Regions from separate parts of the Mesorhizobium sp. L2C066B000 genome, predicted to be linked through region 3. Evidence: predicted binding sites of a transcription regulator. Region 3 holds the regulator's gene; each other region holds the start of a gene.
The links. The regulator PhoB, encoded in region 3, activates phosphate uptake and scavenging genes when phosphate is short. The targets are predictions, from matches to a motif close to TGTCATNNANCTGTCAT.
Positions count from the first base shown of each region.

Region 1: X733_RS140265 (DUF1045 domain-containing protein) is a predicted target of PhoB. The motif match lies at 1,376-1,392, and genes of this name have one in related genera.
Region 2: X733_RS140430 (PhoX family phosphatase) is a predicted target of PhoB. The motif match lies at 1,891-1,907, and genes of this name have one in related genera.

Region 1 covers NZ_AYWZ01000018.1:7,071-10,347, reverse strand. The annotation lists gene iolE (myo-inosose-2 dehydratase) at 1-27, shown strand, start outside; gene X733_RS140255 (hypothetical protein) at 37-285, shown strand; gene iolB (5-deoxy-glucuronate isomerase) at 467-1,279, shown strand; gene X733_RS140265 (DUF1045 domain-containing protein) at 1,434-2,141, shown strand; gene X733_RS140270 (alpha-D-ribose 1-methylphosphonate 5-triphosphate diphosphatase) at 2,177-3,277, shown strand, end outside.
Region 2 covers NZ_AYWZ01000017.1:66,511-69,787, reverse strand. The annotation lists gene X733_RS140430 (PhoX family phosphatase) at 1-1,835, opposite strand, end outside; gene X733_RS140435 (hypothetical protein) at 1,953-2,348, opposite strand; gene urtA (urea ABC transporter substrate-binding protein) at 2,662-3,277, shown strand, end outside.
Region 3 covers NZ_AYWZ01000003.1:102,479-105,755, reverse strand. The annotation lists gene X733_RS154635 (ROK family protein) at 1-1,096, shown strand, start outside; gene phoB (phosphate regulon transcriptional regulator PhoB) at 1,127-1,816, opposite strand; gene phoU (phosphate signaling complex protein PhoU) at 1,833-2,537, opposite strand; gene pstB (phosphate ABC transporter ATP-binding protein PstB) at 2,579-3,277, opposite strand, start outside.

The sequences.
Region 1 (3,277 bases), on a different contig from region 3:
GAGACGCAAGGCTTTCCCAATGCGTAAGCCGGTCCGATGAAGGATTACGAGCACCCGTTCTTCCGGCCGCTGTGGCGGCGCGTTGCCGTCGTCGCCGTCTGCGTGATCTGGGCCGGAATAGAATTCGCCTCCGGCACCCCATTCTGGGGCATCATTGCGCTCGGCTTTGCCGCCTACGCGGTGTGGCAGTTCTTCTATCTTTACAAGCCGGTGGAGGAGAGCAAGGCTGCGCCTGATCGACCGAAGACCGGCGAAGCGAAGGCGGACGCCGAACCGAAGGAATGAAGCGGCCGTGGCTCGGAAGGGCTTGCGGGTCGGACACTCGACACCTGGCGTATCGCCTACGTCGGTGATTGGCCGGAACGTCCCTCGCTTCGTCATCCTAGGGTCTTCGCGACGGAGCTTCGCTCTAGGATGACGAAGTTGAGAGGCCGACCTCGAAGACTTGCGATAGGAGAGACAAAACATGTCGAAACTGCTCGTCAAAGCCGACAAGGGCCATGGCCGCGTCGCCTATGTCACGCCCAACAGCGCCGGATGGACCTATGTCGGCTTCGACCTGCACCGCCTGAAGCCGGGCGAGACCGCATCCGGCAAGACGCAGGATCGCGAAGTCTGCCTGGTGTTCGTCACCGGCAAGGGCACGGCAAGGGCCGGCGGCCAGGAACTCGGCCTGCTCGGCGAGCGCATGTCGCCCTTCGAGGGCAAGCCGTGGTCGGTCTATATTCCGGAGGGTTCGGACTGGTCGGTCACCGCCGACACCGATCTCGAACTCGCGGTCTGCTCGGCGCCGGGCCTGGGCGGCGGCTTGCCCGTTCGCGTCATCGCACCCGACGACCTCGGCCAGGAGACTCGGGGCAAAGGCACCAACACGCGCTACGTCACCAACATATTGCCCGAGGGCAAGCCCGCCGACTCGCTGCTGGTGGTCGAGGTCATCACGCCCGGTGGCCACACATCGAGCTACCCGCCGCACAAGCACGATCAGGACAACCTGCCGGCCGAATCCTATCTTGAGGAAACCTACTACCACCGCCTCAACCCGCCGCAGGGTTTTGCCTTCCAGCGCGTCTACACCGACGCCGACAAGACCGGCGCCCGCGAGCTGGACGAAGCCATGGCGATCGAGGACGGCGATGTTGTGCTGGTGCCCAAGGGCTATCACCCCTGCGCCGCCTGCCACGGCTACGACCTCTATTACCTTAACGTCATGGCCGGGCCGAAGCGGACGTGGAAGTTCCACAACGCGCCCGAGCACGAATGGCTCATGAAGGCCTGATCGGCCTTCGCTTGCGCCAGAAGCTGTTGGTCCAGCAGCGAAAAATCGTCGGCTAACGATCCACGGGGTCGATTTGCCTTCGAAAACCCGCATAAGCTTCGTCAATCCGTCATGGAAATCACCTATGGCAGCGGGCTGACGAGGATTTTTTTCGATGCGCTACGCCATCTATTTCACCCCGAGGCAGGACGAACCGCTGGCGCGGCTCGCCGCCAACTGGCTGGGCCGCGACCCCTTTGGCGCCGCCACCAGGCCGGTCGAGGCGGTGGGCGAGCTGTCGGCGGCCGAAGTCGCCTTTCACACCGCATCGGCGCGGCGCTACGGTTTCCATGCGACGCTGAAAGCGCCCTTCCGGTTGGCCGCCAACGAAACCGAAAGCTCGCTGCGCGCGGCGCTGGACGCCTTTGCCGAAGCAACGCCGACGGTCACCATCCCGCGCCTGGTCGTCAGCCAGATCGATGGTTTCTTCGCTTTGGTGCCGGAAGGCCCGCTGCCGCCGCTCAACCGTTTCGCCGACGATGTCGTGCTTAGCTTCGACCGTTTTCGCGCGCCGCTCACCGAGGCCGAGATCGAGCGGCGCAGCCCGGATTCGCTGAAGCCAGCCGAGTTCCGCAATCTCTGCCAGTGGGGCTATCCCTATGTGTTTGAGACCTTTCGTTTCCACATGACGCTGTCCGGCCGGGCCGGGCCGCAGGAAAGCCAACGTCTGCGCGCAGCGATCGACAGCCTCTTTGCGCAGGTGCTGCGGCAACCGGTGCTGGTGGATGCGCTGACGCTGTTCGTCGAGACCGAACCGGGCGCTCCGTTCATGGTGCTTTCGCATCATGCGCTCGGCCGCCGAGCTGCCCGAAAAACTGCCTGACCACAATTCGTCCGAGTAAGCAAGGACTGCCTGAAATGACCGCCGAAACCGTTCTCCACAACGCCCGCATCGTGCTTGCCGACGAGATCGTCGAAGGGTCGCTCGTGCTGCGCGACGGTTTTATCTCCGGCATCGACGCCGGCACCGGCCAAATCGGCGGGAGCATGGGCGGCGAGGACATGGGCGGCGACTACATCATTCCCGGCCTGGTCGAGCTGCACACTGACCATCTCGAAGGCCACTATGCGCCGCGCCCGAAAGTGCGCTGGAACCCGATCGCCGCCGTCCTTGCCCATGACGCGCAGGTGGCCACCGCCGGCATCACCACCGTCCTCGACGCGTTGCGTGTCGGCATGGACGAGGACGCGGATATTACCTCCGACGACATCCGCAAGCTCGCCGGCGCGATCGAGGACAGCGTCGCGAAAGACCGGTTGCGGGCCGACCATTTCCTGCACCTGCGCTGCGAGGTCTCGGCGCCGGATTGCTTGCGGGCTTTCGCCAATTTCGATGGCGACGAGCGGGTCAAGCTGGCCTCGCTGATGGACCATGCGCCGGGACAGCGTCAGTTCGTCAATCTCGACACCTACGCCCATTACTATCAGCGCAAGCTGAAATTGACCGATCGCGACTTCCAATTGTTCTGCGAAAAGCGGATGTCGGAATCGGCGAAGAATTCGGGACCGAACCGGGTGGCGATATCAGCCGCCTGCAACGAGCGGGGCATCGTGCTGGCGAGCCATGACGACGCCACATCAGGCCATGTCGACGAGGCGATCGAACAAGGCGTGCGCGTCGCGGAATTCCCGACCACGCTGGAAGCCGCCAAGGCCTCGAAGGATGCCGGGCTCGGCGTGCTGATGGGCGCGCCCAACGTCATGCGCGGCTCCTCGCATTCGGGCAACGTCTCGGCCCGCACGCTGGCCGGCGACGGCCTGCTCGACATATTGTCGTCCGACTACATTCCCTTCAGCCTGATCCAGTCGGCCTTCTTCCTCGGCGACGTCGTCGAGGGCATTTCCCTGCCGCAGGCGGTTGCGATGGTGTCGAAGAATCCGGCCGAGGCGATCGGCCTAAACGACCGCGGCGTCATCGAACAGGGCCGCCGCGCCGACCTCGTGCGGGTGCGCCTCGAC
Region 2 (3,277 bases), on a different contig from region 3:
GGCCACAGCGTCTGCGCCTTGTCGAGCGTCTCTGCATCTTCCGCAGGGTGCTGCACCGACAGGAACAGAGTCGTGCCGTCCGGCGTGAAGCATGGGCCGGTCGCTTCGGCGCCATGCGGGCAGGTGAACAGCAGCTTCGGCAGGCCGCGCGCCGCACCTTCGGTGTCGACGCCATAGACGCCGTCCGGCAGGTCGAAATCATTGGCGCCGTCCGTCGCCACCCACAGCCGCCCCGCCGGGTCGAAGGTGATGTTGTCGGGGCAGACGAACCAGCCATTGTCCGACGTATCCGGATGAAAAGTGGCGCCGACCTTGGCATCTTTCGGGTTGCCGCAGAGCACGAACAGGTCCCAGGCATAGTTTTCGGCCGTGTGGTCGGCGTCCGCGCCGCGGCCGCCAGGCGGGATCAGTTCGACAATATGGCCCCAGAGATTTTCCGGTCGCGTGTTGGCCGGATTGACCTTCGACTGGTCGCGCTTCTTGTTCTTGGTCATCACCGCATAGACGCGGCCGGTCACCGGATTGGTCTCGATGTCCTCTGGCCGGTCCATCGGCGTGGCGCCGAGCGCATCTGCCGCAAACCGCGTCTTCAACAGCACCTCGGCCTGGTCGGCAAAACCGTTCTCGGCGGTAAGCTTGCCCTGGCCGTGCACCAGCGGCAGCCACGTCATCGAGCCATCGGCATCGAAGCGGGCGACCGACAGCACGCCATCGTCGAGCAGATCGGCGCCGGAGGCCGGATTGGCCCTATCATAGGCCTTGGCCGAGACGAAGCGGTACATGTATTCGAAATAGTCGTCATCACCCATATAGACGACGACGTGGCCGTCCTTGTTGAGGACCACGGTCGAGGCCTCATGCGACATGCGGCCAAGTGCCGTGCGCTTCACCGGCCTGGACTTAGGATCGTAAGGGTCGATCTCGACCACCCAGTCGAAGCGGTTGGCCTCGTTCGGTTCCTTGTCGAGGTTGAAGCGGTCATGGAAGCGGCCGCGGCCATAGATGTCGGAGCCGTCGAAGCCGTAACGGTCGAGCAGGTCGGCAGTCGGCGCCTTTTTCGGGTCGCCGCCGAAAATGTCGGACACGCCTTCCTCGCAGGTCAGCACCGTACCCCAGGGGGTGAAACCGCCGCTGCAGTTGTAGCTGGTGCCGAGCACTTTCGTGCCAGTCGCGTCGGCCGAGGTCTTCATCAGCGCATGGCCGGCAACCGGTCCGGAAACGGTCATTTCGGTGTTGGCGGTGATGCGGCGGTTGAGCGGGCTGTCCGCCACGCTTGCCCACTTGCCGTCCTTCAATTGCACCTCGACGATCGAATGGCCCATCGCGGCCATACCGAGATCGACCTGTTCCTTGGTCATCGTCTTGCCGGCATCGCCCTCGGTCATCCCCGGAAACATCACATTGGGCGAGATGTATTCGTTGTTGACGCAGAGCAGGCCATGATCGGAATTCACCGTACCCTTGGGCAGCGGCATGAAGGCGATGTAGTCGCAATTGTAGCCGAAGCGCTTTTCCTGTTCCTCCGCCGCGACCTTGTTGCCGTCGAATTCGGCGAGGCCGGCTGCAAGCGGGTCGCCCCAGCGCGCGACGATGGCCGTCTCATAGCCTTCGGCGGCGGCATGGGTCTTGCCGTAGACCCGTTTCAGCTCGGGAAAGCCGAGCGTCGACTGCGCTGTGGCGGCATGCGTTTCGCCGGCAAACAAGGAGCCGACAAAGCTGCCGCCGGCAATCAGCGCGCCGGAGGCGAGGCTGCCTTTCAAAAGAGACCGGCGCGAGACGCGCTCGGCAATGATTTCGCGGATGACGGGGGAGGATGAAGACGGTGTATTGGCCATGGTGTCTGCCTCTAAGGGTGGATGTTACGGCGCACCGTTGCCCTAGTCTGCTTAGGCAACATTCACATGACATAAGAGGAAGGTTTTGCCGCAACTGGGCGCGGCACTACGCATCGCTCAGCCCTTGGTGCAGGTCGAGGCGGTGAAGGCGCCGTCGGGCTGCTTCAGAATGATGTCGAATGACGGGGCGGTCTCGCCGTCCAGTGTTGCCTGTGTCATGGAGACGGAGTTGCCACCGGTGGTATAGCCGCCCAGCGGCCCGAGCCAGGTGATCTCGCCATTGGCGTTCATCTGATAGTTGTAGCCTTGCAGCGCCGTTCCGAACGTCACCGGGCCGGTATAGACATTGCCCTTGATAGTGATGTCGCCGAGGTTGAGGAAGGCGCCGAGCAGGTAGACCTCGCAATGATAGGTGCCGTCAGGAAGTTTGCCCTCGCTGAAATCGGCGCGCGCGGCGCCGCTCGTTGTCATCAGCAGCAGGATGCCGGAAATGCGTGAGATGCGAGATGTCATGACGTCTCTCTTTTGAAGGGCGAGCTTGCCCTATTTTTGCGCGGTGCCGCAACATTGTTCGCCCGGAACCCACGGCCGGAGATCAAAAACTAGGCATTTGTCTCAATTGGGCGAAAATTAGGCAAAAGTCGTGTGCGCTGCGCAAATTTGCCTCAATCAATTTTACCGGCTGCCTTTGTTGTTTCCCCAGGCTAATATACCAACCGGCTGATAACGCTCGGCTATTCCATCTTTGTGAGCGGCGCCTTCGCGTTTGGCACGGCAGTTGCTTTGCATTGTCGCGGTGCAATCAAACAGCTTGGGAGTCTTCGGTATGAGGGGTAATTTCTCCACAATAACAAAAATGTTTTCGGCGGGCGTGATCGCCGCCGGCCTGTCGATGTCGTCTCCGGCCAAGGCCGCCGAAGACACGATCAAGGTCGGCATTCTGCATTCGCTATCGGGGACCATGGCGATTTCGGAGACGACGCTGAAAGACGCCATGCTGATGCTCATCGAAGAGCAGAATGCCAAGGGCGGTCTGCTCGGCAAGAAGCTCGAGGCGGTCGTTGTCGATCCGGCCTCCAACTGGCCGCTCTTTGCCGAAAAGGCGCGCGAGCTGATCTCGAAGGACAAGGTCGCCGCCGTGTTCGGCTGCTGGACCTCGGTGTCGCGCAAATCGGTGTTGCCGGTGTTCTCGGAACTCGACAACATCCTGTTCTACCCCGTCCAGTATGAGGGCGAGGAAAGCGAGCGCAACGTGTTCTACACCGGCGCCGCCCCGAACCAGCAGGCGATTCCTGCCGTCGATTATCTCATGAGCGAGGACGGTGGCTCGGTGAAGCGCTGGGTGCTGGAAGGCACCGACTACGTCTATCCCCGCACCACCAACAAAATCCTCGAGGCCTATCTGAAGGCCAAGGGCGTCGCCGCCGAAGACATCATGGTCA
Region 3 (3,277 bases):
CTCGTCTGATCTGATTCAAGAAGGCATCCTGATTGAAGGCAAACCTGGCGAGACCGGCGCACTGAAACGCGGCCGGCCGCAGGTGGGCCTTGGTCTCAACCCGGAAGCGGCGGCGGTGATGACCGTCGTGCTGTCGCTCAATTTCCTGTCCGTCACCGTCATCGACTATGCCGGCCACGTCGTCGCCGAGGAACAGCGCCGGCTGGACACGCTGACCAAGCCGCGCGACGAGCTGATTGGCGAATGCGTAGCAATCGTCCGGCGGCGGCTTGAGGATCCCGACCTCGATGTCCAGAGCATCGCCCGCATTGCCATGGGCATCCAGGGCATCACCGATTCGCAGGCGCGCGCCATGCTGTGGTCGCCGATCACGCCACTGACCGACATTGCCTTCGCCGACATGTTGGAAGCGGAATTCGGCATTCCTGCCACCATGGAGAACGATTGCAACATGATGGCGGTGGCGCTGCAATGGCGCCAGCCCGAGCGCTACCGCGACAATTTTATCGCCATCCTCTTATCGCACGGCATCGGCATGGGCCTGGTGCTGAAAGGCGAACTGTTCACCGGCACCCATTCCTCGGGCGGCGAGTTCGGCCACATGATCCACCGTCCGGGCGGCGCGCTCTGCCGCTGCGGGCGGCGCGGCTGCGTCGAGGCCTATGCCGGAAACTACGCCATCTGGCGCAGCGCCAAAATGATGAGCGAAGATGCCGAGCCGGTCGATATCGGCGACGCTGATATGCGCGCACTCGCCGCGCGCGCCCGCGAAACCGATGGCCCGGAGCGCGAAGCCTATCGCAAGGCCGGTGAGGCGCTCGGCTTCGGCCTCGGCAGCCTGTTTGCGCTGATCGACCCGGCGCCTGTCGCCATGGTTGGCGTCAGCGCCGCCGCCTTCGACCTGATCGAGCCGGCATTGCGCGAAGCGATCGCCCAGACCGCCGGCGGCCAGCACTCGAAATCGATCTCCTTCGACACCGAGCCCAACGAGCTGCCGCTGATCCGCGAAGGCTGTGCCATGCGCGCGCTCGGCTTCGTCGATCAGGAGATTTTCGCGCCGGGCATTCAGGCCAAATCCGGCAAGCATGTCGCCTGAATGGCCGGCAACGGCGCGACGCGCAGCATCCTAGTCTTCCCTGATCGCGTAGCCGGCGCCGCGAATGGTACGGATGACATCCGGCATGCGGCCGTTGTTGACCGCTTTGCGTAAGCGCCCGACATGGACGTCGACGGTTCGCTCGTCGATGTAGATCGTCTCGCCCCAGACATTGTCGAGCAGCTGGCTGCGCGAGAACACGCGGCCGGGATGGCGCATCATGAATTCGAGCAGCCGGAACTCGGTCGGTCCGAGCCTGATCTCGCTCTTCTTGCGGTAGACACGGTGCGACTCGCGGTCGAGCACGATGTCGCCGACCTTGAGCACGCTGGACAGCACTTCCGGCTTGGCCCGGCGCAGCAGCGCCTTCACGCGCGCCATGAACTCCGGCGTCGAGAATGGCTTGACCAGATAGTCGTCGGCACCGGTGGACAGGCCGCGCACGCGATCGCTTTCCTCACCGCGCGCGGTCAGCATGATGATCGGCAGCCGCTCGGTTTCGGGCCGCACTCTAAGCCGCCGGCAGAGCTCGATGCCGGAAACAGCGGGCACCATCCAGTCGAGCACCAGGAGATCGGGCACGTTTTCCTGCAGGCGGATCTCGGCCTCGTCGCCGCGTGTCACCACCTCGACGTGATAGCCTTCGGATTCGAGGTTGTAGCGGAGGAGCACGCCTAGCGGCTCCTCGTCCTCCACGACCATGATGCGTGGCGCGATCATAGGCAGTTCACCCTCATCAGGCCGGCGTGGCCATCGCCGTCTCGTCCTGCTTCGGACGATTGGCGGGCAATTGCTGGCCGGTCAGCACATAATACGCATTTTCGGCGATGTTGGTGACATGATCGCCGATGCGCTCAAGATTCTTGGCGCAGAACAAGAGATGCGTGCAGGCGGTGATGTTGCGAGGGTCTTCCATCATGTAGGTCAAGAGCTCACGAAACACGGACGTGTATTTGACGTCGATGCGCTCGTCGTCATTCCTGAGTTTTGCAAGAGCTGCCGCATCGGTGGCGGCATATTCCTCGACGACGCCTTGCACCTGGATCAGCACCAGCTGCGCCATGGCATCGATGGAGTGCGAGAGGTCGCGCGGCGTGACGCTCAAGCCCACGGTGCCGACGCGTTTGGCGATGTTCTTGGCGAGATCGCCGATGCGCTCGAGGTCGCCGGCCATGCGGATCGAGCCGACCACGGCGCGCAGATCGTTGGCCATCGGCTGGCGCTTGGCGATCAGCGTGATGGCGCGGTCGTCCAGTTCGCGCTGGCGCGCATCCATGATGGCGTCGTCGGAAACGACACGCTGTGCCAGCGCATTGTCCGAATTGAGCAGCGCCCTGGTCGAGCCGCTGACCATCGAGCCTGCCAGATCGCCCATGTCGCGGATCAGCTTGCTGATCTGCCCGAGCTCTTCATCGAAGGAGGCGACGGTATGTTCACCCATGATCTTGGTCCTCGTGCCTGAAAATTCACCCGCCGGACGGCTCAGCCGAAGCGGCCGGTAATGTAGTCCTGGGTGCGCTTGTCGTCGGGGTTGGTGAACATCTTGTCGGTGGCGCCCTCCTCGACGAGATAGCCGAGATGGAACATCGCTGTACGCTGCGACACGCGCGCCGCCTGCTGCATCGAGTGGGTGACGATGACGATCGTGTAGTTCTGGCGCAGTTCGTCGATCAGCTCCTCGACACGGGCGGTGGCGATCGGATCGAGCGCCGAGCAGGGCTCGTCCATCAGGATCACCTCCGGCGACACGGCGATGGCGCGCGCGATGCACAGGCGCTGCTGCTGGCCGCCGGACAGGCCGGTGCCGGGCTCCTGCAGGCGGTCCTTGACCTCGTTCCAGATCGCAGCCTTCTTCAGGCTCTGCTCGACGATCTGGTCCATGTCGGACTTGCGCTTGGCCAGCCCATGGATGCGCGGGCCGTAGGCGACGTTCTCGTAGATCGACTTCGGGAACGGGTTGGGTTTCTGGAACACCATGCCGACGCGGGCGCGCAGTTCGACGACATCGATGTTCTTGTCGTAGATGTCGTCTTCATCGAGCGTGATCTTGCCGGTCACCCGCGCCGAATCGATGGTGTCGTTCATGCGGTTGAGGCAGCGCAGGAAGGTCGACTTGCCGCAGCCGGACGGGCCGATCAGCGCCGTCACCTGGTTCTGGCGGACGTCTAGATTGACGTCGAA